DNA from 2 places in the Stenotrophomonas sp. YJH_SMC_64 genome. Region 2 is predicted to be linked to the other one. Evidence: predicted binding sites of a transcription regulator. Region 2 holds the regulator's gene; the other holds the start of a gene.
What was found. Region 2 encodes HrcA, which represses chaperone genes, less so after heat shock. Its sites were predicted from a motif close to TTNGCACTCNNNNNNNNNGAGTGCNAA; they were not measured.

Region 1: AC5P9L_RS03840 (co-chaperone GroES) is a predicted target of HrcA. The motif match lies at 12,686-12,712, and genes of this name have one in related genera.

Annotation. Positions count from the first base shown of each region.
Region 1 is NZ_JCAFUN010000003.1:115,714-131,076, forward strand. It holds gene AC5P9L_RS03795 (response regulator transcription factor) at 1-7, shown strand, start outside; gene AC5P9L_RS03800 (VOC family protein) at 30-401, shown strand; gene AC5P9L_RS03805 (arylamine N-acetyltransferase family protein) at 467-1,306, opposite strand; gene AC5P9L_RS03810 (methyl-accepting chemotaxis protein) at 1,510-4,047, shown strand; gene AC5P9L_RS03815 (PepSY domain-containing protein) at 4,094-6,613, opposite strand; gene AC5P9L_RS03820 (TlpA family protein disulfide reductase) at 7,320-7,883, opposite strand; gene AC5P9L_RS03825 (protein-disulfide reductase DsbD family protein) at 7,880-10,252, opposite strand; gene cutA (divalent-cation tolerance protein CutA) at 10,249-10,587, opposite strand; gene AC5P9L_RS03835 (endonuclease) at 10,656-12,446, opposite strand; gene AC5P9L_RS03840 (co-chaperone GroES) at 12,759-13,046, shown strand; gene groL (chaperonin GroEL) at 13,128-14,777, shown strand; gene AC5P9L_RS03850 (DUF6445 family protein) at 14,912-15,363, shown strand, end outside.
Region 2 is NZ_JCAFUN010000011.1:71,451-86,813, reverse strand. It holds gene AC5P9L_RS13270 (SGNH/GDSL hydrolase family protein) at 1-781, opposite strand, end outside; gene AC5P9L_RS13265 (LysR family transcriptional regulator) at 879-1,796, shown strand; gene recN (DNA repair protein RecN) at 1,906-3,567, opposite strand; gene hrcA (heat-inducible transcriptional repressor HrcA) at 3,683-4,747, shown strand; gene grpE (nucleotide exchange factor GrpE) at 4,811-5,326, shown strand; gene dnaK (molecular chaperone DnaK) at 5,509-7,431, shown strand; gene dnaJ (molecular chaperone DnaJ) at 7,586-8,710, shown strand; gene AC5P9L_RS13235 (AraC family transcriptional regulator) at 8,770-9,567, opposite strand; gene AC5P9L_RS13230 (MFS transporter) at 9,640-10,839, shown strand; gene pdxY (pyridoxal kinase) at 11,409-12,317, shown strand; gene AC5P9L_RS13220 (prephenate dehydrogenase) at 12,314-13,438, shown strand; gene AC5P9L_RS13215 (hypothetical protein) at 13,669-13,863, opposite strand; gene AC5P9L_RS13210 (ABC transporter transmembrane domain-containing protein) at 13,934-15,363, opposite strand, start outside.

The DNA of each region.
Region 1 (15,363 bases), on a different contig from region 2:
CATCTGAGTGGACCGAGCAAGGAGTGCCAGTGAACCCGATCCTGCATGTGGAAATCCCGGCCAGTGACCTGGACCGTGCCATCACGTTCTACCAGCGGTGGCTGCAGGTCGCGGTGGACGAACCTGTCGTGCTGCACGACTGCCGGATGGCCTACCTGCCGTTCTCCGATGAGGCCGCCGGTGCCAGCATTGCGCTGGTGCTCGGCGCGGACTACCGGCCTTCCGAACAGGGGGCGCGCGTCTACATCGGCGTCGATGACCTGGATGCGAGCCTGGAGCGAGCACTGCAAGCGGGCGCCGAGCTGTGCTTCGGACCCGCCGATGCGGGCGACTGGCGCGTGGCCGAGATCCGCGACAGCGAAGGCAATCGCATTGCGCTGCAGGCGCGCGCTGCTCTGTAGAGCCGAGACCACGCTCGGCTGCTGTTGGCCCAGCCGCTCCAGCTCAGCCGAGCATGGGCTCGGCCCTACAAGGTCGCGGCGCGCGAGCGCTGCAGCCAGTCATTGATGGCCGGGTCCAGTCGCGGGTCGTCCGGTAGCTGCATGCCGAAGCGCTGTTGCAGCACGGCACGCACATCACCCACATCATGCAGCGGGCGCTTGTCCGGTGCCTGCCCGGGGCGATACTCGGTGTAGTTGCCGCTGCCGATGGTGCGGCGCCAGTCCGGCCCGGTCAGCGACGCGCGCAGCTGCCCGGGGAAACTGGAATCGGGATGGGTGCACACGTACCAGTTGCCCACCACGTTGTCGATCGGTGCCGGCGCCTGCAGGTCGAACCGATACATCGCCCGCCAACCATCGTTGGACTCGGCCGACAGCACGAAATCACCCTCGTCGGGCAGGCGCTGCAGCAGATAGCGTTCGTGCGGCGTGGCCTGCGGCTGCGGATCATGCAGGCGCAGCGGCACGGTCGGGGTCAGGCTGCCGAAACCGGCATCCACCAGCCAGTCGCCGCTGTCTACGTTCACGCGCAGCAGCAGGTGGGTACGCGCGGTCAGTTCGCCGTCCTGGGCGGCCAGCAGTACCCGCGCGCTCAATGGCTGCGCATCGAAGCCCAATGCCTGCAGCAGCGCCAGCAACCCGCCATTGAGTTCGAAGCAGTAACCACCGCGGCGCTCGTCGAGCAGCTTGCGCTGCACGCTGTCCAGGTCGATCGGCACCGCATCGCGCAGCAGGCAGCTGAGGGTCTCGAAGGGCAGCAGTGCGTTGTGGCGCTGCTGCAGCAGGGTCAGGCCGGCCAGGGTCCGCGGTGGCGGTGCATCCAGCTGCAGGCGCTGCAGGTAGCGGGGGACATCGAGCGTCGTCATGGAGACACCGGGCGGGGGAGGGATGTCCACTGTGCTCCCCCAACCGGGGTTGAGGTCAAGCGCGGCGGCCGTGTCATGCCTCCGTCGCCTGCACCCGGTACAAAGGCCGCGTCCACCAGCGATGGGGGGACGCAGACGAAGAAAGCGCTAAAGTTGTCCTGAGTCAGGCCGATACAGGTGCGTCTTTCCGCCTGGAGTCTGTCATGTCGGCCGTTGTCCCCCACCTCCGGTCCCTGCGCACGCGCCTTGCTGCGTTGCACTCGGCGTCCCCCGGGCTGCTGCGCTGGCTGCAGCCACATCGGCTCAGCGTGGCCAACAAGCTCAAGGCCACACTGTGGATCTGCGGCCTGGGCCTGGTGGCGATCGCTGCTGTCTACGCCTGGACTGGCCATGCCAACGCACTGGCTGCGCGCAGCCAGGCCAGCTACCAGCGCGGCAGCGATCTGGCTGCCAGCCTGTCCACGCGGGTGGCCGAAGCGCGTCGCCTGCAGACCCAGTATGCACGCAGTTTCGATGATGCCGACCGCGCGCAGCTGTTGGCCACGCAGAAGGCGTTGCAGACCGATCTGCAGGCGCTGCGCGCGATGCCGATGGATGCGGGCCGGCGCAAGGCCCTGCAGGCGCTGACCGAAGCCGCCGACGCGTTCTCGCAGGGTGTGGCCGCCCTGTTCGAACGGGTCGACGAGATGGGCCGTGGTGATGCCGGCCTCGCTGCGCAGCTGCAGCAGGCCGCCGACACCCTGCAGGCGCAGGTGGATGTGCAGCAGCGGCCCGCGCTGGCGCTGTCCCTGCAGAAGATGCGAAGGCAGGAGGCACTGCTGCTGCTCGACGGTGATTCCACCCACGCCGACCGCGCCAGCGAGGAGAAGCTGCCGTTCGACCTCGCGCTGGCGGGCCTGCCTGCGGATGTGCAGGACACCCTGCGCACCGGGATGGAGGCGTATCAGGCCGCACTGCTGGGGTATACCGCTGCCCGCGTCGGCCTGGATGTGGAAGCGCAGTCGCTGCTGGATACCGCCACGGGCGTAGCGCCGGCGTTGGCCGCATTCCAGCAGGCACAGGTGGCGGCGCTGGGCAGGGCGCAGGCACGCCAGCAGGCCGGCGCGCGCACCATGAGCGTGGTGTTCGCACTGACCCTGCTGCTGGTGGCCGGCGTGCTGATCACCAGCCTGGTGCTGGTGCTGCGTGCGGTGCGCCAGCCGATCCAGGACACCCTGCGTTTCGCCAGCGACATCGCCGACGACCGTCTCGAAACCACCCTGCGCGTCTACAACGCCAACGATGAAATCGGCCAGCTGGCCCAGCGCCTGGTCGACATGCAGCAGCGCCTGCGCGCGCGCATCGAGACCGAGCGTGCGGTGGCCCGCGTCAACACCCGCGTGCGCCAGGCATTGGACAGCGCACAGGCCGGCTTGATGGTGATCGATGCCGAAGGCCTGGTGGCGTACGCCAATCCGGCGCTGCTGCAGCAGCTTGCACTCCGGCTTGAAGATCTGGTGGGGAGCGATGCGGTACGCCTGCATCCGGCACTGGCCAGTCTGGCTTGCGTGCGCCAGCGCGAGGAGCGCGAGATCGGTCATGCCGGCGTCCGCTACCAGTTGATCGCCAATGCCATCACCGACGAAGGGCATTTCCTCGGCGTGGCAGTGGAGTGGCGCAGCCGCGCGCTGGAAACGCTGCTGGAAACCGAAGTGGCAGCACTGGTCGACGCCGCCGCACATGGCGACCTGCACGGCCGCATCGCGCTGGAGGGAAAACAGGGCTTCGTGCGCACGTTGTCGACCAGCATCAACCGCCTGCTGGCGACCTTCGAGACCAACCTCGGCGATCTGCAGGCGCTTCTGGCGGCGCTGGCCCGTGGTGACCTCAGCGTGCGCATGGAAGGTGAGCTGCAGGGCGTGTTCGCACGCATGCGCGACGATGCCAACGCCACGGTCGCGCAACTGGGCCGCATCGTCACCCGCATCCAGCAGGCGACGTCCAGCCTCGACACCGGTGTGGGTGAGATCGTTGCCGGTCACCATGATCTGTCGCAGCGTACCGAACAGCAGGCGGCCAACCTTGAAGAGACGACAGCGTCGATGCACGAGTTGACCGACACCGTTGGCCGCAACGCCGATGCCGCGGGCCGCGCCGATGCCCTGGTGCAGGGGGCGGCCGCGGTGGCCCAGCGCGGTGGCGAGGCCGTCGGCCAGGTGGTCGCGACCATGCATGGCATCAGCGAGGCCTCGCGGCGGATCGGCGACATCACCCAGCTGATCGATGGCATCGCTTTCCAGACCAACATCCTCGCGCTGAATGCCGCGGTGGAAGCAGCGCGCGCAGGTGAGCAGGGCCGCAGCTTCGCCGTGGTGGCTGCGGAAGTGCGCCTGCTGGCCCAGCGCAGTGCCGAAGCGGCCAAGCAGATCAAAGGACTGATCGAGGATTCGGTGGCGCGTGTTGGCCAGGGCAACCAGCAGGTCGAGCAGGCGGGCATCACGATGGGCGAGATCGTTGGCAGCGTGCAGCAGCTGGCCGAGCTGCTGGCCGGTATCCGCAGTGCATCGCAGGACCAGCATGCCGGCATCGCGCAGGTGAAGCAGACCATCGTGCAGATGGAAGCCAGCACCCAGCGCAACGCCAGCCTGGTGGAAGAGGCTGGTGCCTCCACCGCGCAGATGCAGGCGCAGGTACACGCGCTGGCCGAAGCGGTGGGCGCGTTCCAGTTGCAGTCGATGCCACAGGCGCGCGCTGCGGCCTGATCGTGCTCCGGTAGTGCCGGCCGCTGGCCGGCACTACCCTTGTGGCTCAATACACGTCGCGACGGTAGCGCCCGGTCTCCAGCAGCGTTTCCACTTCTTCATCACCCAGTGCTTCGCGCAGCACCTGGTCCACGCCTTCGGCCATGCCCAGCAGCGAACCGCAGACGTGGATGACCGCACCACGCTGCATCCAGTCGCGCAGGGCATCGGCTGCTGCACGCAGGCGATCCTGCACATAGCCGCCCTCACCATCGCGCGAGAACGCCAGGTCCACCCGCGCGAGATGGCCATCGGCCTGCCACGCTTCGATCTCATCGGCGAACAGGAAGTCGTGCGCGCGCTGGCGTTCGCCGAACAGCAGCCAGTGCCCGTGTTCACCTGCATGCGCGGCTTCGCGCAGCAGGCTGCGCAGGCCCGCGATGCCGGTGCCATTGCCGATCAGCACCATCGGCGCACCGCCAACGCGATGGAAACCGGGGTTGCGGTGCACGCGGGCCACGATGCTGGCACCGACCGGCGCATGCAGCGACAGCCAGCCCGAACCCAGGCCGGTGCGTCCGGTTTCGTCATGGACCAGCCGCACCACCAGTTCGACCGCACTGTTATCCGTACAGGATGCGATGGAGTACTCGCGCCCCGGCAGCAGTGGCAGCCCTGCCAGCCAGAGGCACGCATCCTGCACCGCCAGCGCAGCATCGGCATCGGGCAGCTCGCGCTCGCTGGCCAGCGCCAACAGCGTGCGCGGCTGGCCGTCAATCAGCAGCGGCTGCTGGGGATCCAGCCCATGTGCCTTCAGCACCGCAGCGGCGTGCCGCGCGTTGTGGCGGGGCGCGATGTGCAGGATGTCGCCCGCCTGCCACTGCACATCGGCCGGTGGCGCAAGACGGATGCGCCAGATGGCGCCGCCCATGCTGCCTGGATTGAGGCGGTCACGGCCGAGCAGGCGCCACTCGTGCATCTGCGTCGCGGCCGGCAACACGCTGTCATCGGTGGCGATGCCGGTCAGCGCGCCGAGATGTTGCTGCCACTGGCGCAGCGCCGGTATCGCGGCGGCATCGACATCGATGCGCTCGAACAGCGCACGTGCGCCGTTGCCCAGCAGCCAGCCATCGAATTGGCGGCCAAAGCCGCAGTAATGCGGGTACTGGCGGTCACCCAGGGCGAGCAGGCCGAACTGCAGGCCCGACAGATCGGGCGCTTGTGCCAGCAGCCGCCGCGCAGCGCCCCGTGCCGCATCCGGCGGTTCGCCATCGCCGAAGGTGCTCAGCACGAACAATGCCTGCGCAGTGCGCGCGAGCTGCGTGGCATCGACCCGGGCCAATGGCAGTACCTGCACGCCATGGCCAGCGGCCTGCAGCTGCGCGGCGGCACGCCAGGCCAGCTGCTCGCCCAGCCCGCTCTGGCTGGCATGCACGACCAGCCAAGGTGCGCGGCCATCATCGGTGGCAACCGGCAGCGACCGGCGCAGCCCGCGCGCGGCACGCTGGCTGCGGCGGCGGTCCAGGTACAGCATCCAGCCGGTGATGAAGAACAGGCTCATGGCCAGACTGCTGAGCATCACCACGACACGCCCGGGCATGCCGAAGTAGCTGCCCGAGTGCAATGCGAACACGCTGGTGGCCAGCTGCGCGCCGGCGCCCTGGCGCGCGTAGGGGCGCGAATCGAGGATTGCCCCGCTGGCCGGATCCAGCTGCAGCAGATCATGTGCACGGTCATGGTGGCCACCGCGCTGTGACGGATCGCCAGCCATCACCCGCACGTTGACCGCCTGGCCAGGCTTTTCCGGCAGGCGCAGGTCGATGTAGCCGGTGTGCACGCCGGGCAGGGCATACAGCGTGGCTTCGATGCGCTCCAGGTTCAGGGCGGCGCCGGTGGCGACCTTGTGCTTGGCGGCCGGTGCGACGCCCAGCAGCGTATTGGCGGCACTGCGATACCAGTCGAAGGACCACCACAGGCCGGTCAGCGCACTCATCAGGTAGATCAGCAGCACCCAGGTGCCGACCACCGAGTGCAGGCTCCACAGGAAGCCACGGCCGCTGCGTTTCCATTCCACCGCCAGCCAGCTGCGCCAGTGCCACCAGCGGCGCGGCCAGCGCAGGTAAAGACCGGACAGGGTGAAGAACAGCAGCGCGATCGCACAGCTGCCGGTGATCCACTTGCCGCGCTCGCCGGCGGCGAGGTGGCGGTGCAGGTCCTCGACGAAATCGAAGAACGCCTGCCCACGCAAGGCACTGAAGCGCTCGCCGCTGTACGGGTCGAAGTAGACCCAGTGTTCCTTGCCACCAGCGAAGCGTGCCACCGAAGGCCGCTGCCCGGTGGCGTCCACGCGCAGGCGCTGCAGGGGGCGATCACCGCCGGTCTGCAGCAGCGGCACCAGTTCGCTGAGTTGAAGCGGAAGCTGGCCGTCGGCATGGTGCTCGGCGATTTCGGCGAAGCCGGGGTTGGCCGCGCGCAGCAGTTCGTCCTCGAAGGACAGCACGGCGCCGCTGAGGCCCATCACGGCCAATACGGCACCGGCGGTGATGCCCAGCAGCCAGTGCAGTTGGAACAGGACGTTCTTGAACATGGAAGGAGGAGGGCCTGGAAGGCTGCCGCCCGCATCCTGCGCAACAGCAAATGAGAATTAGTCGCGGAATTCTCCGTGGCGGACGGGCTACGGTCAAGGAGGGTTTTGTTGCAGGGCTTTGCAGCCCTGCACCCGCTGCAAGCCGGAGCAACGTCAACGTCAAAAGCTGGCTTTCCGTGGGTTGGCGGGGTGGGTCCGGTTGAGGGGGACGCTGCAAGTCCCCCTCCGGGGCCCGGCCCAGCCGCTGGCGGCTGTGCGTTCGGGCGCTTGCGAAGCAGTGCTTCGCAAGCAAAGCGCCCTCACCCATGTAAGCTCGGTCGCCGCATCCATGCGGCTCACGCCCCCTCAACCGGACCCACCCCGCCTTCGACAGTTTCCTGCGATCTGTCGGAACGGCGTTCTGCTTTGGTAGGTGCCGACCGTTGGTCGGCACGGGGTCTGATTCCGTTCTGAATATCGATATCTGACAGATGTGTCGACCAAGGTCGACACCTACCAACAGCCGCGAAGATCTGTCAGAGGCGGGGCGGTGTCGGAGTGCGGGGTGTCAGCCGCATGGATGCGGCTGCCAAGCTTACAGGGACGTACTTGCAGCGTCCCCGCACTCCGACACTGCCCCGCCATCCCACGGAATGCCCGCTTTGGCTTTGGCTGTTGCCGTTGCATCGAGCAGGGTGCAGGGCTGCAAGCCCTGCAAAAAACACCCTCACTTCACCCAGCTGTCGATCTCGCCGTGGGCGAACGGTCCCAGCTTTGCCTTCACCAGCCGCCCCTGCGCATCGAACAGCACGCTGTAGGGCAGCAGGCCCTGTGTATTGCCCAGCTGCACGCTGGCATCGCGCGGCCCCGGGGTCTCGATCACGATCGGATAATCCACCGGTACCCGCTGCAGGAAACCGCGCACGTCCTCCGGCGTATCCAGCGCCAGTCCCAGCACCTGCACACCGTGCTCGCCCTGGATATGTGCGAAACGCGCCAGTTCGGGCATTTCTTCCACGCAGGGCGCGCACCAGCTGGCCCAGACATTGATCAACAGCGGGCGACCGCCAGCGTGCTGGCGCAGGTCCAGCGGCCGGCCTTCAAGATCGGGCAGCGACAGCGCGGGCAGGCTGTCGCCGACCTGCAGGGCCGGTGCCGCAGCCGCCACAGCAGGCGCCGCTGGCATGGCCTCAGGCCCAACCGGCGCAGGAGCCAATCGATGCCCGGCCCACAGGCCAAGGCCGGCGGCCAGCACCGCTGTCCACAGCAGCGCTGGCCGTTGCCACTTCATCGTGCGGTGCGCAGCAGCGCTTCCTCCACCACCGCCTGGGTCAGCAGGGTCGGCAGCACGGTCGGCGGTGCGCCGGGGCCGTACACCACGTACAGCGGCACGCCGACGGCTTTGTGCTCTTCCAGGAACGTGGTGATCTGCGGATCGACGTTGGTGTAGTCACCGCGCATGTACACCGCGTTGGTGCGCTTGAGCAGGTCCTTGAACTCCGGCCGCGACAGCACGGCACGCTCGTTGGCCTTGCAGCTCACGCACCAGTCGGCGGTCATGTTGACGAACACCACGCGGTTGTCGGCGCGCAGGCGGTCCAGCAACTGCGGCGAATACTCCACCACGTTGTCGCTGGCGGCCTGTGCGGCGCGTGCCGGCGCTGCCAGCTGGGTCACGCCCCAGGCCGGTACCAATGCGCCGATCGCCAGCAGTACGCCGAGCAGCGTCACTGCACGCGAGCCGGTCCAGCGGTTGCGCTCGAACAGCCACAGGCCGAAGGCGAACAGCAACAGGCCACCCAGCACCAGCGCCATGCCGTCCACGCCGCGCTGCTTGCCCAGCACCCACAGCAGCCACAGCGCGGTGGCGTACATCGGGAAGGCCAGCACGTGCTTGAGCGTTTCCATCCACGGGCCGGGCTTGGGCAGGCGGCGCGCCAGCGCCGGCACGAAGCCGATCAGCAGGAACGGCAGCGCCAGGCCCAGGCCGAGGAACAGGAACACGGTCATCGCCTTCAGCGGCGGGGCAATGAACGCGTAGGCAATCGCGCCACCCATGAACGGGCCGACGCAGGCACTGCCGACCACGCAGGCCAGCGCACCGGTGAAGAAGTCACCGGCCGGGCCGCTGCGGCTGGCCAGCGACTGGCCCAGGTTGCCGATGCCGCCGCCCAGGGTGAACACGCCGGACAGGCTCAGGCCTACCGCGAACATGATGTAGGCCAGCGCCGCCACCACGCCCGGGTGCTGCAGCTGGAAGCCGATGCCGACGGCGTTGCCGATTGCGCGCAGGCCCACCATCAACGCACCGATCACCGCGAATGCGACCAGCACGCCCAAGGTGTACCAGAGCGCGTGGCTGCGTGCGCGCTGCGGGCTTTCGCCACTCTGCGCCAGGCTCAGGACCTTCAGCGACAGGATCGGCAGCACGCAGGGCATCAGGTTCAACACCAGGCCGCCGGCCAGCGCCAGCAGCAGCACCCAGACGAACGAACGGTCCGGGTTCGGTGTGGTCGCCGGCGGGCGCGTACGCAGCGCGTTGTCACCGCGCGCATCGGCGGCGAATTCATTGCCGTCCACGGTGCCTGCGACGGCCGGGGGGGCGGCATCCGTATTGGGCACCGTCGGCAGCAGGCGCAGGGGGGCGCCGTTGGCGCCTTCGCGTGGCGCCACAGCCAACGGGCTGATTACCTCGTTGCGCGGCGGTGCCTGGTCGGCGCTGGCGCTGACCTTGCCGGCCGGGATCGACAGCTTCACCCGGCGGGTCATTGGCGGGTAGCAGATGCCATCGGTCTGGCAGCCCTGGAAGGTCACCACGAGGGTGCCGTCAACCGCGTCGGCAACCGTGCGCCGCAACGGCAGCGGCACTTCCACCTGGTTGAAGTACACCGAGACATCGCCGAAGTGCTCGTCGCGATGCGACTGCGCGGCTGGCCAGCGCGGCGTGCCGGCCTGCACGCCGGTGCTGCCTTCCAGCTTCAGCGAGGTGCGGTCGCGATACAGGTAGTAGCCCGGTGCCGGGCTGAAGCGCAGCAGCAGGGTGTTGCCGTCGCTGGCGATGGCATCGAAGCCGAACGCCTGCTCCGACGGCAGCGGCAGCGCCTGGCTGTTGCTGGCCGCACCTGGCAGGCGCAGGCCGCCGCTGTTGCCGGCACCGGCCAGCGGGTTGTTGAACGGACTGGCCGCACCGGCGCGCGCGGCAGGGGCCGCGGCCTGTGCACCGCTGCCGGGCAGGGTGACCTGCACCACGCGCTTCTGCGGCGGGTAACAGACACCGGCATCTGCGCAGCCCTGGTAACGCACTTCCAGGCTGATGGTGCTGGCGGCCTCGGTCGGCGTGCCGGGCAGGGTGGCCTGCAGGCGCTCGCGATAGGTTTCGACCTCGCCGAAGAAATCGTCGTGGTGCTTGTCGCCCTTGGGCATCTGCAGCGCGCCGGCATTGAAGGCCGGGTCGGCCTTGACGCTGGTGCGGTGGCGATACAGGTAATAGCCGGGCGCGATCTTGAACTGCAGTTGCACCTGGCCACGTTCGGGGGCGGTGGCGGTCAGCGCGAATGCCTGGTCCACCGGCAGCAGGTCTTTCTCATCCAGGGCGAACGCCGGCAGCGAGAGCCACATCAGGGCGCACAGGGCGGCGCCACGCGCAAACAGAGTCTTCAATCAGTGTCCTCCCGGGTCTGTGCCCGGATCCAGTCCAGATACGCCGGCAGGCCGGCCCGGGTTTCGACCGCGATGCACTCCGGGAGTTCATACGGATGCAGTTCGACGATCCGGGCGATTGCGTCATTGACGCGACTCGCGGTGGTCTTCACCAGCAGCTGCAGCTCGGCGTCGGTGGTCACCTCGCCCTGCCAGCGGTAGGTCGACTGCGCGCCATCGAGGCGGGTCACGCACGCGGCCAGGCGCTCGCCAACCAGCGCGTGCGCGATGCGCTCGGCACTGGCCCGGTCCGGGCAGGTGGTCAACAGCAGCAGGACGGGATCGACGGTCGACATGACCGTCGAGTATAGGGCCGCCGCCGGGTCAGGACCCGGCGGCGGCCGTGGACCGCTGCGTTGCGCGGTCAGTTGGCCAGCTGGCAGGTGGTCGGCTTGGCCGAGGTGAACAGGCCAGGGGTCGCCCACTCGGGGTGGTCGATGAACGGGTTGCGGTTGCCCTGGAAGCTGTAGATCACGTCATTGCGCGCACGCTCGGCATCATCCGGCGGGTCGGACAGGTGCCAGTCGATCAGCGTCGACAGCAGGCCCATGTAGGCCGGCGAGCTGCTGGTCTTGACGATCCTGCTGCGGTCGTCGGTCAGCTCCAGGTCCGGCTCGGACTGGCCAGTGGCTGCATCCTTGCCGCCCTCGTAGCGGATCGCCATGTACATCACCGCACGCGCCATGTCGCCCTTGCGCTTGCCCCACACCTCGAACGTGCCGGTGTTGCCGTCCGGCGTGCGCACCCAGTTGGAGTTGCCCGGATAGCCACCACTGCCGCCACCCTGGCCGTTGTTGGCCTCGGTGGCGCGCTCGCCGCAGCTGGCGTCGCACTTGCCGAACGGCTTGTTGCCACGGTCGGCGTTCCACTGTGCATCGGTCAGGTACAGCATGTGGGTGTCGGTATACGGCGCGTACGGCAGGCCCTTGTCACCCGTGGTGGTGGCAAAACCCAGCGAGTTCGGCCAGGTGTGCTCGCGGTTGTACTTCAGGCCACTGCCGCTGCCGGCGCGATCGGTCACCTTGGCGTAGCTGCGGTTGCGATACGCGTCGAGGATGCGGTTCGGGTTGTTCGGGTCCTCGTCTGCGATCTCCAGGATGGTCCAGGTACTGGTGCCCGAGCCGCTGTACGGGTAGGCGGTGTGGCCCTTGATTGTCGCGTGCAGCGAGCAGCGCAGCTGGCTCGGGCTGCTGGTGTTGACCTTGGAGTAGTAGCCGGCCGGCACGCCAGGGTTGCCCGGGTCCGGATTGCCGCCGGTGCTGGCCACGGTGAAGGCGATGCGGCTGTCGGCCGCCGGGTGTGCGCCCTGCAGGTCGGTGATGCGCGCGGCGCGGATGTCGAAGCGGCAGGCTTCACCGGCCACCAGCGCGGTGTTGGTGGACAGCTTCACGCTGCGCCCGCTGGCCGGGAAGGTCAGCGGCACGCTGCCGGAGGTACCGCAGCTCAGCGCGAACGCGCCGCTGGCCAGGTTCACCGTCTCGCTGAACACCACTTCCAGATCGGCGGCGGCCGGGAAGGTGCTGCTGCCCTGCGCCGGGGTGGTGGTGGACACCGACGGCGGCGTGTTCGGGCCCGGGGTGCCGCCGCCACTGAAGGTCTGGCCGTTGTTGCAGCTGCCGAAGGTCTGCCTGGCCGACTCGGCCCAGGTGAAGTGGGCGTACTGGCTGCCGCTGCCGGTCAGCTGCAACGAGGTGCCGGGGGCCGTGCTGTTGGTCTCGGCCACCGGAATGTTCTGGCTGGTCATGCCGGCGGCAGGGCCACCGGAGGCGGTGATGGCGCCCTCGTAGCTGAGGAACTGGACCACCTTGCCGCTGGCGTCGACCAGGGCGATGCCGTCGTTCGGGCCGTTCTGGATGCCGTTGGTCGGGTAGTTGACCACGGCGATGCTGGCGCTGCCGCAACCGGCGGCGGTGCCGGCCGGGACCGGGTTGTTGGCGTAGACCGTGGCGGCCGAAGGATTGCTGCCGTTGTAGAGGTAGAGGCGGTAGCCGGACAGGTCTTCACCTGCGGTAGCGACCACTTCGATGGCTTCGCCGACGTCACCGGCGGCGGTGCTGTCGTCGTAGTGCAGTTCGTTGATGAAGACCTCGGCCTGGGCCGGCGCCGCGGCCAGTGCCAGCAGGCAGGCGGCGGCAAGCGGGGACAGCAATCGCATCGACTACTCCTTGTGATTGGGAATGCCTGACCGAGCCTAAGGCCGATCCAGTGACACTTTGTCGTAAATGAACGTCAGATATCTGACAGTGCGACGCTTGTCACCGAAATTGTCCAGGACCGACCCCTTGGCCGAGGCGCGCGGGTGGAAAAATTTTTTTCATTCCGCCCTTGAAAGGGGGCGGCGGGGCTCCATCTCTGCCCTGCTCCCGACGTTGTCGGGTTTCTTCACGTGCGGTTCTGGCACTCGCCTGGGGTGAGTGCTAACATCGCCGGACTTTTTTAGACCAATCAATCACTTAAGAGGTCTCCTATGAGCATCAAGCCGCTGCACGACCGCGTTGTGGTCAAGCCGATCGAAGCCGACGAAATCTCCGCCGGTGGCATCGTCATCCCCGACTCGGCCAAGGAAAAGTCCACCAAGGGTGAGGTCGTGGCCGTCGGCCCGGGCAAGCCGCTGGACAACGGCAACGTGCGCGCGCCGTCGCTGAAGGTCGGCGACAAGGTCATCTATGGCCAGTACGCCGGCAGCTCGTACAAGAGCGAAGGCGTCGAATACAAGGTCCTGCGCGAAGACGACGTGCTCGCCGTCATCGGCTGAGCCTCGGCGCGACCTGTTTCAACCTGATCCCAAACTCCCAGCCGCCGGGCATCGTCCGGCGCTACCAATGAGGTAAATGCAATGGCTGCCAAGGATATTCGTTTCGGTGAAGACGCCCGTTCGCGCATGGTGCGCGGCGTCAACGTTCTCGCCAATGCCGTCAAGGCCACCCTGGGCCCGAAGGGCCGCAACGTCGTGCTGGAAAAGAGCTTCGGCGCCCCGACCATCACCAAGGACGGCGTCTCCGTCGCCAAGGAAATCGAACTGGCTGACAAGTTCGAGAACATGGGCGCGCAGATGGTGAAGGAAGTTGCTTCGCGCACCAACGACGATGCCGGCGACGGCACCACCACCGCCACCGTGCTGGCCCAGGCCCTGATCCGCGAAGGCGCCAAGGCCGTTGCCGCCGGCATGAACCCGATGGACCTCAAGCGCGGTATCGACAAGGCCGTTTCGGCCGCCGTCGCCGAGCTGAAGAACATCTCCAAGCCGACCGCCGACGACAAGGCGATCGCCCAGGTCGGTACCATCTCGGCCAACTCGGACGAGTCGATCGGCCAGATCATCGCTGACGCGATGAAGGAAGTCGGCAAGGAAGGCGTCATCACCGTTGAAGAAGGCTCGGGCCTGGACAACGAGCTGGACGTGGTCAAGGGCATGCAGTTCGACCGCGGCTACCTGTCGCCGTACTTCATCAACAACCAGCAGTCGCAGACCGCTGACCTGGATGACCCGTTCATCCTGCTGCACGACAAGAAGATCTCCAACGTCCGTGACCTGCTGCCGGTGCTGGAAGGCGTCGCCAAGGCCGGCAAGCCGCTGCTGATCGTGGCCGAGGAAGTTGAAGGCGAAGCGCTGGCCACCCTGGTCGTCAACACCATCCGTGGCATCGTCAAGGTCGTGGCCGTCAAGGCTCCGGGCTTCGGCGACCGTCGCAAGGCGATGCTGGAAGACATGGCCGTGCTGACCGGCGGCACCGTGATCTCCGAAGAAGTCGGCCTGTCGCTGGAGAAGGCCACCATCAAGGACCTGGGCCGCGCCAAGAAGGTGCAGGTCTCCAAGGAGAACACCACCATCATCGACGGCGTCGGCGACAAGGCCAACGTTGATGCACGCGTGGCGCAGATCAAGACCCAGATCCAGGACACCTCCTCGGATTACGACCGCGAGAAGCTGCAGGAACGCGTGGCCAAGCTGGCCGGCGGTGTTGCCGTGATCAAGGTCGGCGCCTCGACCGAAATCGAAATGAAGGAAAAGAAGGATCGCGTCGACGACGCCCTGCACGCCACCCGTGCGGCCGTTGAAGAAGGCGTGGTTCCGGGCGGCGGCGTTGCCCTGGTCCGCGCGATCACCGCGCTGGCCGGCCTGAAGGGCGCCAACGAAGACCAGAACCACGGCATCCAGATCGCCCTGCGTGCGATGGAAGCCCCGCTGCGCGAGATCGTTGCCAACGCCGGTGACGAGCCGTCGGTCATCATCAACAAGGTCAAGGAAGGCACCGGCAGCTTCGGCTACAACGCCGCCACCGGCGAGTTCGGCGACATGCTGCAGTTCGGCATCCTGGACCCGACCAAGGTGACCCGTTCGGCGCTGCAGAACGCGGCCTCGATCGCTGGCCTGATGATCACCACCGAAGCCATGGTTGCCGAAGCTCCGAAGAAGGACGAGCCGGCCATGGGCGGCGCCGGTGGCATGGGCGGCATGGGTGGCATGGGCGGCATGGACTTCTAAGGTCCACGCCCGCGTCGGACGTTGCCGGCCCTGGTCGGCGCGTCTCCCCGATGCACGGAAAAACCCCGCCGCGAGGCGGGGTTTTTTTGTTGCCCGGTTGCCGCCATGGCGCCGCGTCGCTACGCTCGCAGACCATGCCTACCTCGTTCATCGTCGTCGACGACTTCCTCTCTCCAGCCGATGCACACGGCCTGCGCCAGGCCGGGCTGGGCCTGACCTACCCGGCGCAGGAGGGGGCATTCCCCGGGCGTAATTCGCTCGAACGGCTGGAGCTGGACGGCCTGTCCGAGGCCGCGTCGCGGTTGGTCAACGAGCCGCTGCGGCCGGTCAATCCGTTGCAGTCGCACGGCAAGTTCCGGCTGACCCTGGCCAGCGATGTGGGTCGCGCCAAGGTGCACACCGACCATTCGCACTGGTCCGGCATCCTCTACCTCAGCGCCCCGGAGCACTGCGAAGGGGGTACCGAGTTCTTCCGCCATCGCCGCACCAACACCGAGCGCATGGCGCTGAACGCCCACGAGCTGGCTGCGCTGGGCTACGCCAACGGCGGCGACATGCATCGGGACATCATCGAGCGCGACAGCGT
Region 2 (15,363 bases):
GATCCAGCACATCGCGTTGGAAGCGCGCCGGCGCGGATTCCCCCATGCCGTCGTGCAAGAGGCGGCCACCGGAGATGCCGGCATTGACCACGGCGATGCCCCGCGGTGCCAAACGCGCGGCCAGATGGTCGGTCCAGCGCTGGTCCTGGTCGAGGCTGGCGGTGGCGCCGTCGGTGATCGAATCGCCGATCACCACCACGCTGCGTGCGCTGGTCGGCGCCTCGACCTCGATGCCGGCCAGGAACAGGCGGGCCGTGGTGCTGCTGGCCCCGTTCAGTGTCTGGGCCTGGCTCTGGTCGCCAGGCGCAATCCAACTGGTCTGCCTGCCCTCCCAATGGAACGTCTGTACCGGCATCGGTCCCGGCACGAAGACGCTGACCTGCAGCGCCTGCCGGTCAGCCGTGGCCAGTGGCAGCGGATCGCTCAGCCGTTCCTGCCCGGGGCCGATCAGCACTCCGGGCTGGCCTTCGAAACTGAGCGGCTGCGGGGTGTCCCCCGCCCGGGCGGCCACGCTCGCCGCCCCGATCCGCAGTGGTTGAGTGCCGTAGGCATTGCTCAGCCGCACCCGCAGCCGAGACCCGCCCAGGCTGATACGTGCCGTCTGGCGGAAGGTCTGGTCCTGCAGTGCGGCTGGGACCAGGGTCGGAAACAGGAATTCCGGGCCCCAGACCGGTTGCGGGCTGGCCTGCCAGCTGGCGACCCAGTGCGGCGCAGGGGCGGCGCTGGCGGCACTGGACAGGCCGATCAATGCGGTTGTGACGAGCTGGCTGAAACGATTCATCGGGCAATCCCGGGTGGAGGGAAGGCCATGGTGATTCCGTACTCATCTGTGAACTAGACTGCGCATGGACAATCATCTGTGAACTGGATTCATTGCCATGGCGCGCTCCGACATCAACCGATCCGGCGAACTGGAAGTGTTCGTGCGGGTGATCGAGACCGGGGGCTTTTCCGCAGCCGCCCGAACGTTGGAGATGACCCCGTCGGCGGTCAGCAAGCTGGTGGCGAGGCTGGAACAACGGCTGGGGACGCGCCTGCTGCAGCGTTCCACCCGCCAGCTGCAGCTGACTCCCGAGGGCTGCGCGTTCTACGAGCGCGGCCTGCGCGTGCTGGCCGACCTGGACGAGGCCGAGCGCTGTGCCAGTGCTCACGCCGAGCCGCGTGGACGCCTGCGGGTCAATTCCAACGTGCCGTTCGGCCAGCATTTCCTGTTGCCGTTGCTGCCGGCGTTCCTGCAGCGCAATCCGCAGGTAGGCGTGGACCTGACCCTCAACGACGAGGTGATCGACCTGCTGGAGCAGCGCACCGACGTGGCGGTGCGGGCCGGTCCGCTGAAGAGCTCGAGCCTGGTGGCGCGGCGGCTGGGCGCGACGCGGATGATGATCGTGGCTGCACCGGCCTACGCGCAGCGGCACGGGCTGCCACGCACTGCCGAGGAGCTGCAGTCGCACAACCGGCTGGATATCGGCCATGCGCGCGCGATGCAGGGCTGGCCGCTGCTGCAGGACGGGCGCGAACGCATGCTGCTGCCCAGTGGCAACGCGCGCGCCAGCAACGGCGATGCGCTGCGCCAGCTGGTGCTGGGTGGGTTGGGCATGGCGCGGCTGGCAGCATTCCAGGTGCAGCAGGATATTGCCGCCGGGCGCCTGCTGCCGGTGCTGGAAGAGGCCAACCCCGGTGACCTGGAAGAGGTGCACGCGGTGTTCCTGGGGCAGGGCGGCTACCTGCCGCTGCGGGTGCGCGCGTTTCTTGATTTCCTGGTGGAGAACGTCGACCTGACGCAGCCACGGGGGTAGTGCCGGCCGCTGGCCGGCAACCTCACGATCTTCGACCCCTCGCATCGGTTGCCGGCCAGCGGCCGGCACTACCGTGCGGAAGCCGGGCCCACGCTCTGCTCTGCCGGCCTCAGGCCTGCAGCAGCTTGCGCGCGGCGGCGCGCGCTTCCTTGCTCACTTCCACGCCGCCGAGCATGCGTGCCAGCTCTTCCTCGCGCGCCTTGCTGTCCAGCTTTTCCACGGCGCTCTGGGTCATGCCTTCCACCGGGGCCTTGCTGACCCGGTAATGGGCATGGCCCTTGGAGGCAACCTGCGGCAGGTGGGTCACGCAGAGCACCTGGCGCTTCTCGCCGAGCGCGCGCAGTTTCTGGCCGACGATGTCGGCTACCGCGCCGCCGATGCCGGAGTCGACTTCGTCGAACACCATGGTCGGTACTGCATCCAGGTCCAGCGCGGCCACTTCGATGGCCAGCGAGATGCGTGACAGTTCGCCGCCGGAGGCCACCTTGCGCAGGGCGCGCGGCGGCTGGCCGGCATTGGCTGCGACCAGGAATTCCACGCGCTCGGCACCCTGCGGGTCGGGCTTGGCGGCGTCCTGCGGTTCCAGCTCGATCAGGAACTGGCCGCCGCCCATGCCCAGCTCGGCGATGATGCCGGTGGTGGTGGCCGACAGCTCGGCAGCAGCGTTGCGACGGCTGGCGGTCAGCACTTCGGCCTGTGCGCGCCAGGCGGCGGCGGCCTTGTCGATCTCGCCGGCCAGGCGCTGCAGGCGTTCGTCGGCGCCGCGCAGCTGTTCCACTTCGGCGTGCATGCGCTCGCGCTGCGCACCCAGCTCGTCCATCGGCACGCGGTGCTTGCGGGCCAGGTCGTGCAGACGGCCGAGGCGGCGCTCGTTCTCCTCGAACTGTTCCGGGTCGGCGTCGAGGTCGTCATGCACCCGATCCAGCAGCGACAGGGCTTCGTGCAGCTGGATCGAAGCGTTCTCGATCAGGCCATCCACCTCGCCCAGGCGCGGGTCGTGCTCGATCAGGCGCGACAGCTCGTGGCGCACCTGCTGCAGCAGGTCCAGCGCGGAGTTGCCGTCGTCGCCGTTGAGCTGGTTGCTGGCGGCCTGGCAGGCGCTCAGCAGGGCGCTGGCATGGGCCTGGCGGCGGTGGCTGGCGCCGAGTGCGGCAATCGACTCCGGCTCCAGGTCTTCACGGTCCAGCTCGCGCAGCTGATGCTCCAGGAAGCCGATCCGGTCACTGACGTCGCCCTGTTGCGACAGCGCCAGCGATTCATCGACCAATGCCTGCCAGGCCGCGGCGGCGCGTCGCACCTGGCGGCGTTCGTTCTCGTTGCGCGCATAGGCGTCGAGCAGGGCCAGCTGCGACGGGCGTGTCAGCAGGGCCTGCTGTTCGTGCTGTCCGTGGATCTCCACCAGCAGCGAGGCCAGGTCGCCCAGTTGCGCCAGGGTCACCGGGCGGCCGTTGATCCAGGCCCGCGAACCGCCATCGGCGCGGATGACCCGGCGCAGCTGGCACTGCTCCTCGTCGTCCAGCTCGTTGTCGGCCAGCCACTGGCGTGCAGCCTGCAGCTGCTCCAGCGCAAACTCGGCCGAAAGCTCGGCGCGCGCTGCGCCGTGGCGGACCACGCCGCTGTCGGCGCGCAGGCCGGACAGGAAGCCCAGCGCGTCGACCATCAGCGACTTGCCGGCGCCGGTCTCGCCTGAAACCACGGTCATGCCTGGCCCGAACTCCAGTTCGGTGGCGCGGACGACGGCGAAATCCTTGATCGAAAGATGTCTGAGCATGGGTAAGGGGGTATCAGCAGCCGCGCAACGCTAGCACGCGGGCGAGGGAGGTCCAATGACTTGCCAAGGTGATGCGCCGCCATTATCTAGTGTCCGTGTCTCACAGGTTGATTCCATGCACGGTTCTCCCGACCAGCTTGCCCCGCGTGCGCGCCATCTGCTGCGCACGCTGATCGCGCGTTACATCCAGGACGGCGAGCCGGTCGGCTCGCAGACGCTGGCGCGCGTGGCCGGGCTGGAGGTCAGTCCGGCCACCATCCGCAACATCCTGGGCGACCTGGAAGACCTGGGGCTGCTGGCCTCGCCGCACACCTCCGCCGGGCGCGTCCCGACCGCGCATGGCTACCGGGTCTTCGTCGACAGCCTGCTGCAGATGCAGCCGCCGGGCGAAGGCGAGCTGGCCCGGTTGCGCCAGGAACTGGCTGGCGGCGGCAGCACCCAGGCCCTGCTCGGCAGCGCCTCGGAGCTGTTGTCGGCGATGAGCCACTTCGTCGGCGTGGTCAGCGCGCCGCGACGCGAGCAGTTCGCCTTCCGCCAGATCGACTTCGTGGCGCTGGACGGGCGCCGGGTGCTGGCGATCCTGGTGTTTGCCGACAACGAGGTGCAGAACCGCGTCATCGAGACCCGGCAGGAGTTCGCGCCGGGCCAGCTGGAGCAGGTCGCGAACTACCTCAATGCCCATTTCGCCGGCCTGCCGATGGCCGAGATCCGCACCCGACTGCTGCTGGAACTGCGCGATGCCCGCTCCGAGCTGGAACAGCTGCTGGCGCACAGCATCGAGCTGGCCGAGCAGGCCCTGCAGCCGGCGGCCGACGACATGCTGGTGGCCGGCCAGACCCGCCTGATGGGGGTGCAGGACCTGTCCGACCTGGAGCGGCTGCGCGAGCTGTTCGAGCTGTTCTCCAGCAAGCGCGAGATCCTGCAGCTGCTGGAGCGGACCATCCAGGCGCCCGGCGTGCGCATCTTCATCGGCGAGGAGACCGGGATGATGCCGCTGCAGGGCGTCTCGCTGGTCACTGCCCCTTACACGGCCAATGGCCAGGTGCTGGGCGTGCTGGGGGTGATCGGCCCCAAGCGGATGGCCTACGACCGCGTGATCCCGCTGGTCCAGGCTACCGCCGATGTACTGGGCGCGGCGTTTTCGCCAGCCGGCCGCCCGCCGGGAACATCCGACGCTTGAAACGCAGCATCCCGCCCACACTAGGATGGGTGGAGGCGGAGATTGACCGCCAGGGACCCAGACATGAACCACGAACAGCCAGATATCGAATCCCAGCAGAGTGCCGCCGATGCGGCCGCCACCGCCGGCGTCAACGACGAAGTCGAGCGCCTGCGCGCCGAAATCGAACAGGTCAAGGCCGATGCCCTGCGTGAGCGCGCCGACCTGGAGAACCAGCGCAAGCGCGTTGCCCGTGACATCGAACAGGCCCGCAAGTTCGCCAACGAGAAGCTGCTGGGCGATCTGCTCCCCGTGTTCGACAGCCTGGATGCCGGCCTGAAGGCCGCCGGCGACGACCCGCACCCGCTGCGCGAAGGCCTGGAGCTGACCTACAAGCAGCTGCTGAAGGTGGCCGCCGACAACGGACTGGTCCTGCTGGACCCGATCGGCCAGCCGTTCAACCCGGAACACCACCAGGCCATCAGCCAGGTGCCGACGCCGGGCGCCGCCCCGGGCAGCGTGGTGACCGTGTTCCAGAAGGGCTACCTGCTCAACGAGCGCCTGCTGCGGCCGGCGCTGGTGGTGGTGGCCGCCGATTGATGGACCAGGCCGGGCTTTGCCCGGTCCCGGTTGTGCCAAGCCATGCCTGGCAAGGTTTTCCAGGCGCTGAACACAGCGTTCGGGAGATGGCTTGAATGTTCCACGAGCCTCCCCCACATCGTATTCATCCACCGGCCGAACGGCCGGACTGACACCAACAAGCATCCTCAGGAGTCTCCCCCATGGGCAAGATCATTGGTATCGACCTCGGCACCACCAACTCGTGCGTGGCGATCATGGACGGCGGCAAGGCCCGCGTCATCGAGAATTCGGAAGGCGATCGCACCACCCCGTCGATCGTCGCCTACACCAAGGACGGCGAAGTCCTGGTCGGCGCCTCGGCCAAGCGCCAGGCCGTGACCAACCCGAAGAACACCTTCTACGCGGTGAAGCGCCTGATCGGCCGCAAGTTCACCGACGCCGAAGTGCAGAAGGACATCGCGCACGTCCCGTACAGCATCCTGGCCCATGACAATGGCGACGCCTGGGTGGCCACCAGCGACGGCAAGAAGATGGCTCCGCAGGAAATCTCGGCCAAGGTGCTGGAAAAGATGAAGAAGACCGCCGAGGACTTCCTCGGTGAGAAGGTCACCGAAGCGGTCATCACCGTGCCGGCCTACTTCAACGACAGCCAGCGCCAGGCAACCAAGGACGCCGGCCGCATCGCCGGCCTGGACGTCAAGCGCATCATCAACGAGCCGACCGCGGCCGCGCTGGCCTATGGCCTGGACAAGGGCGACAACAAGGATCGCAAGATCGTGGTGTACGACCTGGGCGGCGGCACCTTCGACGTCTCGGTGATCGAGATCGCCAACGTCGACGGTGAAAAGCAGTTCGAAGTGCTGGCCACCAACGGCGACACCTTCCTGGGTGGCGAAGACTTCGACAACCGCGTCATCGAGTACCTGGTTGAAGAGTTCAACAAGGACCAGGGCATCGACCTGCGCAAGGATCCGCTGGCCCTGCAGCGCCTGAAGGATGCTGCCGAGCGCGCCAAGATCGAGCTGTCCAGCGCCCAGCAGACCGAAGTGAACCTGCCGTACGTCACCGCTGACGCGTCGGGTCCGAAGCACCTGAACATCAAGCTGACCCGCGCCAAGCTGGAAGCCCTGGTGGACGACCTGATCAAGAAGTCGATCGAGCCGTGCCGCGTCGCCCTGAACGATGCCGGCCTGCGTTCGAGCGACATCAGCGAAGTGATCCTGGTCGGCGGCCAGACCCGCATGCCGAAGGTGCAGCAGGCGGTGACCGAGTTCTTCGGCAAGGAACCGCGCAAGGACGTCAACCCGGACGAAGCCGTGGCACTGGGTGCGGCGATCCAGGGCGGCGTGCTCGGCGGCGACGTCAAGGACGTGCTGCTGCTGGACGTGACCCCGCTGTCGCTGGGCATCGAGACCATGGGCGGCGTGTTCACCAAGATCATCGAGAAGAACACCACCATCCCGACCAAGGCCTCGCAGGTGTTCTCCACCGCCGAGGACAACCAGTCGGCCGTGACCGTGCACGTGCTGCAGGGTGAGCGCGAACAGGCCCGCTTCAACAAGTCGCTGGCCAAGTTCGACCTGTCCGGCATCGAGCCGGCCCCGCGTGGCCTGCCGCAGGTGGAAGTGTCCTTCGACATCGACGCCAACGGCATCCTGCACGTGTCGGCCAAGGACAAGAAGACCAACAAGGAACAGAAGGTCGAGATCAAGGCCGGTTCGGGCCTGTCCGAGGAAGAGATCGCGCGCATGGTCGCCGACGCGGAAGCCAACCGCGAAGAAGACAAGAAGTTCCAGGAACTGGTGCAGGCCCGCAACCAGGCCGACGCCCTGATCCACGGCACCCGCAGCGCCATCACCGAGCACGGCAGCAAGGTCGGCGGCGATGTCATCGGCAAGGTCGAGGCGGCCCTGGCCGACCTGGAAACCGCGATGAAGGGTGACGACAAGGCACAGATCGAAGCCAAGTCGAAGGCACTGGAAGAAGCTGGCCAGTCGCTGTTCGCCGCTGCTTCGGCCGACCAGGGCGGTGCCCCGGGTGCCGACGCCGGCAATGCCGGCAAGGCGCAGGACGACGTGGTCGACGCCGAGTTCACCGAAGTCAAGGACGACAAGAAGTCCTGATCCGGACCGACACGGGACGCTGGCCACCAGCGTCCCGTTGTCGCATCAGGGTCCTGACCGCCCACCGGCGTGTCGGGGCGCCCGACGCAAGAGCGGACCTGGTTCCGCTCTTCCGCTTTGACGAATCCCGACTTTCCGGAACCAGATCCACGATATGAGCAAGCGCGATTATTACGAAGTGCTGGGCGTTGCCCGCACCGCCACCGACGACGAGCTGAAGAAGGCGTACCGTCGCTGCGCGATGAAGTTCCACCCGGACCGCAACCCGGGTGATGCGGCGGCCGAAGCCTCCTTCAAGGAGTGCAAGGAAGCCTACGAAGTGCTGTCCGACGGCAACAAGCGCCGCATGTACGACAGCCATGGCCACGCGGCGTTCGAGCACGGCATGGGCGGCGGTGGCCCGGGCGGCCCGGACATGAACGATATCTTCGGCGATATCTTCGGCAACATCTTTGGCGGCGGTGGCGGTGGTCCGCGCCAGGCGCGTCGCGGCGCCGATATCGGCTACGTGATGGAGCTGGACCTGGAAGAAGCCGTGCGCGGCGTCGAGCGCCGCATCGAGATTCCGACCCTGGCCGAGTGCGGCGACTGCGATGGCAGTGGCTCGGAAGACGGCAAGGTCGAAACCTGCAATGTGTGCCATGGCCGCGGCCAGGTGCGCATCCAGCGCGGCATCTTCGCCATGCAGCAGGCCTGCCACAACTGCGGCGGCCGTGGCCAGATCATCGCCAAGCCCTGCAAGACCTGCCACGGCAACGGCCGTGTCGAGGAAGACAAGGTGCTGTCGGTGAAGGTGCCGGCCGGCGTCGATACCGGCGACCGCATCCGCCTGCAGGGCGAGGGCGAAGCCGGTCCGGCCGGTACGCCACCGGGCGACCTGTACGTGGAAGTGCGCGTGCGCGAGCATGCGATCTTCCAGCGCGATGGCGACGACCTGCACTGCGAAGTGCCGATCCGCATCTCGCAGGCGGCACTGGGTGACACCGTGCGCGTGGCCACCCTCGGCGGCGAAGCGGAGATCCGCATTCCCGCCGAGACCCAGACCGGCAAGCTGTTCCGCCTGCGCGGCAAGGGCGTGCGTTCGGTGCGCAGCCGCAGCGAGGGCGACCTGTACTGCCGCGTGGTGGTGGAGACTCCGGTCAACCTCACCCCTGAGCAGCGCAAGCTGCTGGAACAGTTCGAAGCCACCTTCGTCGGCGAGGAAGCACGCAAGCATTCGCCGAAGTCGGCCACCTTCATGGATGGCGTGAAGGGCTTCTGGGACCGGATGACGTCCTGAGTTTTCAACGCAAGTGTTGAACGGTAGCGCCGGGCCATGCCCGGCGTTTTCGTTTGCGATCAGCGGAAAAACGCCGCCGGCGTCTGCCCCAGCTGGCGCTTGAACATGCTGGTGAACGCGCTGGGGCTGTCGTAGCCCATCGCCAGCGCGACATCGATGACCTTGTCGCCGACCGCCAGCCGCTCCAATGCGGCCAGCAGTCGCGCCTGCTGTCGCCACTGCCCGAAGGTCATGCCCAGCTCGTGGGCGAAGTGGCGCTGGATGGTTTTCACGTCAACTTCCAGCGCCTGTGCCCAGTCCTGCAGCGTGGCGTCGTCGCCGGGGTGCTTCTGGATGTGCTGGCAGATCCGCTGCAGGCGCGGGTCGGTGGGCGAGGGCAGGTGCAGCGGCAGCACGTCCATGCGATGCAGTTCGTCCAGCAGCAGGCGCACCACGCGGCCATCGCGGCTGTCTTCGATGTGCTCGCCCTTGATCAGGGTGGCTGCCTGCAGCAGTTCGCGCAGCAGCGGTGCCACCTGTACCGCGAACGGTTCGGCCGGCAACTGCGGGGCGAACGACGGATCGATGTACAGGCTGCGCATGTGCACGGCGGCAATGCAGTCCACCGCGTGCACCATGCCAGCCGGCATCCAGATCGCACGGGTGGAGGGCACGACCCAGCGACCGACTTCCGAGCGCACCACCATCAGCCCCGAGATGGCATAGACCAGCTGGTGGCGCTGGTGCTTGTGGCCTGCGATATGGGTGCCTGCCGGGTACTGGGTAGCCCGGTAGGTGACCGGACGATGCAGTGGCACATCACGCCACGGCGCAGCCGGGTCGACATCGCCGGCAATGTCCTTTTTGCGATAGGCCATGACCCGAACGCGGCAGAAGGGAGGGGAGGGCAACCGTAGCATGCGTGGCTCGCCCCCAACCTGACTGCGTCCATGTCCGCCTTGGCTTCTCCCGCAACGACCTCACGTCCGGTGGCTCCCGGTGTGCTGGCAGCTATTTCCACCTCGCATGTCGTCAACGACATGATGCAGTCGCTGATCCTGGCCATCTATCCAGTGATCAAGGGCGGCTTCAACCTGAGCTTCACCCAGATCGGCCTGATCACGCTGACCTACCAGCTGACCGCTTCGATCTTCCAGCCACTGGTTGGCGCCGCCACCGACCGTCGCCCGGCGCCGTACTCGCTGCCGATCGGCATGGCCTCGACCCTGTGCGGCATGCTGCTGCTCGGCTTCGCGCCGAACTATGCGGTGGTGCTGATGGCTGCGGCGATGGTCGGCATTGGTTCGGCCATTTTCCATCCGGAAGCATCGCGCATTGCGCGGCTGGCCTCGGGTGGCCGCCATGGCTTCGCGCAGTCGGTGTTCCAGGTGGGTGGCAATTTCGGTACCGCGCTCGGTCCACTGATTGCTGCAGCCGTGATCGTGCCGCATGGCCAGCATGCCGCGTCGTGGTTTGCCGGCGCCGCGCTGATCGGCATTGCACTGCTGACCTATGTCGGCCGCTGGTATGCGCTGCACCTGGGCACCCCGCGCCCGGCCAGCACCGCCTCGATGGCGCCGCGCCATCCCCCGCGCACCGTGGCCAAGGTGCTGGCGATCCTGCTGGTGCTGATCTTCAGCAAATACTTCTACATGGCCAGCATCGGCAGCTACTTCACCTTCTACCTGATCCACCATTTCGGCATTCCGGTGGCACAGGCGCAGCTGCATCTGTTCGCATTCCTGGTGGCGTCCGCCGCCGGCGGCTTCCTCGGTGGCCCGCTGGGCGATCGCATCGGCCGCAAGCCGATCATCTGGACCTCGATCCTGGGCGTTGCACCGTTCGCACTGATGCTGCCGCATGCCGATCTGTTCTGGACCACGGTGCTGGCGGTGCTGATCGGTTTCGTGTTGTCTTCGGCGTTCTCGGCCATCGTGGTCTATGCCCAGGAGATGATGCCGCACCGCATCGGCATGGTGTCCGGCCTGTTCTTCGGCTTCGCGTTCGGCATGGGTGGACTCGGTGCTGCCGTGCTCGGCCTGCTGGCGGACAAGACCAGCATTGAGTACGTCTACCAGTTGACTGCGTTCCTGCCGCTGCTCGGCATCGTGGCGGCGTGGCTGCCGCCGTCGCGGCCTGCTGTTCACTGAGGGGTGCTTCTTTTTGCAGGGCTGCGCCCTGCACCCGCAGAGGCAACGGCAAAAGCCAAAGCGCGCTATCCGTGGGTGGGCGGGGTGGGGTCGGTTGAGGGGGACACTGCAAGTACGTCCATGTAGCTCGGTCGCGCCGTTTTCCGGGATCTGTCGGAACAGCGTTCTGCTTTGGTGGGTGCCGACCGTTGGTCGGCACGGGGTCGGATATCGATATTTGACAGACGTGTCGATCAACGGACGACACCTACCAACAGCCGCAGTTGCCAGTAGAGCCACGCCATGCGTGGACGAATTCATTCGGTATCCGACAGATGTGCCGACCAACGGTCGGCACCCACCAGCAGCTGTCGGCCAACTGTCGAAGGCGGGGCGGTGTCGGCGTGCGGGGTGTCAGCGGCATGGATGCCGCTGCCAAGCCTACAAGGACGTACTTGCGGCGTCCTCGCACGCCGACACCGCCCCGCCATCCCACGGATAGCCCGCTCTGGCTTTTGATGTTGACGTTGATTCTGCAGGTGCAGGGCTGCAAGCCCTGCCGAAAACCCCCTTGAGCGTAGAATGCGGCCATGAGCGAATCCCTTGATAACCACCTGGTCCACGGCCGCCGCCAGCGGCCCGACGGCCCGTCGCCGATCGATGTCATCTCGGTCCAGTCGCAACTTGTCTACGGCCACGCCGGCAACAGCGCCGCCGTGCCGCCGATGCGCGCTCTCGGCGTGCGCGTAGCAGAAATTCCGACCGTGTTGCTCAGCAACGCGCCGTTCTACGACACCACGCGCGGTCGCGTGCTGCCCGCCGACTGGTTCGCCGACCTGCTGCTGGGCACCCACGAGCGCGGCCTGCCGCAGCGGGCGAAGATGCTGGTGTCCGGCTACTTCGGCAGCACCTCCAACGGTGCCGCCTTCGCCGACTGGCTGGACGACATCCTGCCGGCCTGCCCGCAGCTGCGTTACTGCCTGGATCCGGTGATTGGTGATACGCACACCGGCCCCTACGTGGAACCGGGCCTGGAAGCGATCTTCGCAGAGCGCCTGCTGCCGCATGCCTGGCTGGTGACCCCGAACGCCTTTGAACTCAATCGCCTCACCGGCATGCCGGCGCTCGCCGAGGCCGATGCCATCGCCGCCGCACGCACGCTGCTGGATCGTGGCCCGCACTGGGTGATCGCGCACAGCGTGGGCGGCACCCCGGGTGAACTGGTGACCCTGGCTGTCGGCCGCGAGGAGACCTGGCGCTGGACCTCGCCCCTGCTGCCGGTGGACGTGGCTGGTACGGGTGATGTGCTGATGTCGCTGGTGGTGTCGTTCCTGCTGCGCGGCGAATCGATGCAGCAGGCGATCTCGCGTGCGATTGCCGGCACCCACGCGGCCCTGGAGGCGACCCTGGACAACGGCTTCGAAGAATTCGACGTGATCGCTGCAGCGCCTGCCGCGCTGGCCGAGGGGACGCGCTTCCGCGCCGAACGCGTGGCATGAGCGGCCTGCTCGAACGCACGACGCGCACGGTCGGCATCGTCGGCAGTGCCGGCGCCTACGGACGCTGGCTGACCCGCTTCTTCCAGCAGCACATGCAGCTGCGGGTAATCGGCCATGATCCGGCTGATCCGGGCTCGCATACGCCGGAACAGCTGCTCGCGCAGGCCGACGTGCTGGTGTTCTCTGCGCCGATCCGGCATACGCCGGCGTTGATCGCCGAGTACGTGCGGCAGTCGGCCGGCCGCGAGCAGGACCGGCTGTGGCTGGACGTGACCTCGGTGAAGGAGGCACCGGTGCAGGCGATGCTGGCCTCGCAGGCCGAGGTGGTCGGGCTGCACCCGATGACCGCGCCACCGAAAGCGCCGACACTGAAGGGTCGGGTGATGGTGGTCTGCGAAGCGCGGCTGCGGCACTGGCAGCCATGGGTCGATTCGCTGTGCACGGCGCTGCAGGCTGAGTGCGTGCGGGCCACGCCGCAGCATCACGACCAGATGATGGCGCTGGTACAGGCGATGGTGCATGCCACCCACCTGGCCCAGGCCGGCGTGCTGCGCCAGTACCAGCCGCAGCTGGGCGACCTGGCCGCGATGATGCCGTACCGGTCGGCATCGTTCGAACTGGATACGGCGATCATCTCGCGCATCCTGTCGCTGAACCCCGCGATCTACGAGGACATCCAGTTCGGCAATCCGTACGTGGCGCCAATGCTGGAGCGCTTGATCGGCCAGCTGCAGGCCCTGCAGACCCAGGTCGGACAGGCCGACGACACTGCACGCGGTGCATTCCGTGAGCAGCTGCTGTCGGCCAATCGCAGTGCCTTCGGCGAGCAGGCACTGGCCGAGGGCAACTACACCTTCGAACGCGTGGGCTATCTGCTGGCTGACCTGACCGAGCGCAATGCGTTGTCGGTGCACCTGCCGGAAGACCGGCCGGGCTCACTGCGTGAACTGCTGAATGTGTTCGAGCAGCACCGCATCAGCCTGGCCTCGATCCATTCCTCGCGCACGCCTGGCGGCGAAGTGCATTTCCGGATCGGGTTCGTGGCCGGCAGCGATCCGGGGGCGATCAGTCGCGCGGCCGCTGAAGTGGACGCTAGCGGCATCGGGCGGGTGCTGGGCTGAGCACATTCATCCACAGGCGGTGTGGATGATTTCTGAGCAAAGGTGTGGATAACCTCGCTCAGCCCTTGGTAGTAAAGGCTGTCAAGATGCTTGGTCAAAAATTGATCACGCTTTTTGTAGGGTCGAGCCATGCTCGACCGCCTTTGGCAAAAAGCGTGTCGACCAAGGTCGACACCCACCAGAGCGGAGCGGTACGAAATCCGGTGGCGCCGGGCCATGCCCGGCGAACCTCAGATCGTCAGCCTCAGCTCACCGCCACTGGTGGTGAACTCGCGGCCGTCGCGAACCAGCGGCCGTCCATCATCCAGCTCGTAGCGTGGCGTGGCTTCGGAATGGTGCCCGCTGCCATTCGCCTCGGGCTTGAACTCGATGATGATGTGGCTTTCGCCGTTGCTGTCGACGGCGGGGAACTGACGGAACGACATCGTGCACCTCCTTCAGCGGATGCTGCTGTTGCGCGGCCAGCTTGGCCGCGCCGATGTTAGGCGGACGTCATCAATCGATGAACTGCAGGCGTGCAAGTTCAGCGTACAGTCCGCCTTCGGCCAGCAGCTGCGCGTGCGTGCCCTCGGCGACGATGCGGCCCTGGTCCATCACCACGATGCGGTCGGCCTTGAGCACAGTGGCCAGGCGGTGGGCAATGACCAGCGTGGTGCGGCCGGCCATCAGCCGCTCCAGCGCCTGCTGCACGCTGTGCTCGCTCTGCGCGTCCAACGCGCTGGTGGCTTCGTCCAGCAGCAGGATCGGCGCGTCCTTCAGCAGTGCGCGGGCAATCGCCACACGCTGCTGCTGGCCACCGGACAGGCGGGCGCCGCGCTCGCCCAGCTCACTGTCATAGCCCTGCGGCAACGCGCGCAGGAATCCGTCCGCCTCGGCGGCGCGTGCGGCATCTTCCACCTCGCTGTCGCTGGCCTGCAGGCGGCCATAGCGGATGTTGTCGCGCGCGCTGGCGGCAAACAGCGTCGGCTGCTGCGGAACCAGCGCCAGCTGTCCGCGCAGTTCGGCCGGGTCGACCTGGCGCACGTCGATGCCATCCACGCAGATGCGGCCACTGGCCGGATCGTGGAAGCGCAGCAGCATCGACAGCACCGTGCTCTTGCCTGCGCCGGACGGGCCAACCAGGGCCACGGTCTCGCCCGGGCGCACGTGCAGGCTGAAATGGTCCAGCGCCGCCTGGTCTGGCCGCTGCGGGTAATGGAACACCACGTCGTCGAACCGGATCTCGCCCCGCAGCGGCTGCGGCAGCACGTGCGGCTGCGCCGGCGCGCGGATCTCGATGTCTTCCTGCAGCAGTTCGCCGATGCGGCCCATGCCGCCGGCCGCGCGCTGCAGTTCGTTCCAGACTTCGGCCAGCGCACCGACCGAGCCACCACCGATCAGCGCGTACAGCACGAACTGGCCAAGGGTGCCTGCGCTGAGGCGGCCGTCGATGACATCGTGCGCGCCCAGCCACAGCACGCCGACGATGGCGCCGAACACCAGCAGGATGGCGCTGGCGGTGACCAGCGACTGCGCACCGATGCGGCGGCGGGCGGCCTTGATGGCATCGCCCAGTGCATGGTCGAAGCGGCCGCGCTCGTAGGGTTCGCGTGCATGCGCCTGTACCGTCCTTACGGCGCCCAGGGTCTCGCTGGCCAGGCTGTTGGCATCGGCGATGCGGTCCTGGCTGCTGCGCGCGACGGTGCGCAGCTTGCGCGCACCGATGATGATCGGCAGTACCGCAAGCGGAATGCCCAGCAGCGACCACGCCGCCAGCCGCGGGCTGGTGACGAACAGCATCGCCAGGCTGCCGACCACCGTGACGCTGCTGCGCAATGCCACCGACATGGTCGAGCCCACCACGCTGCGCAGCAGCTCACTGTCGGCGGTCAGGCGCGAGACCAGCTCACCGCTGCGGCTGCGGTCATGGAAGCCGGCACCGAGCT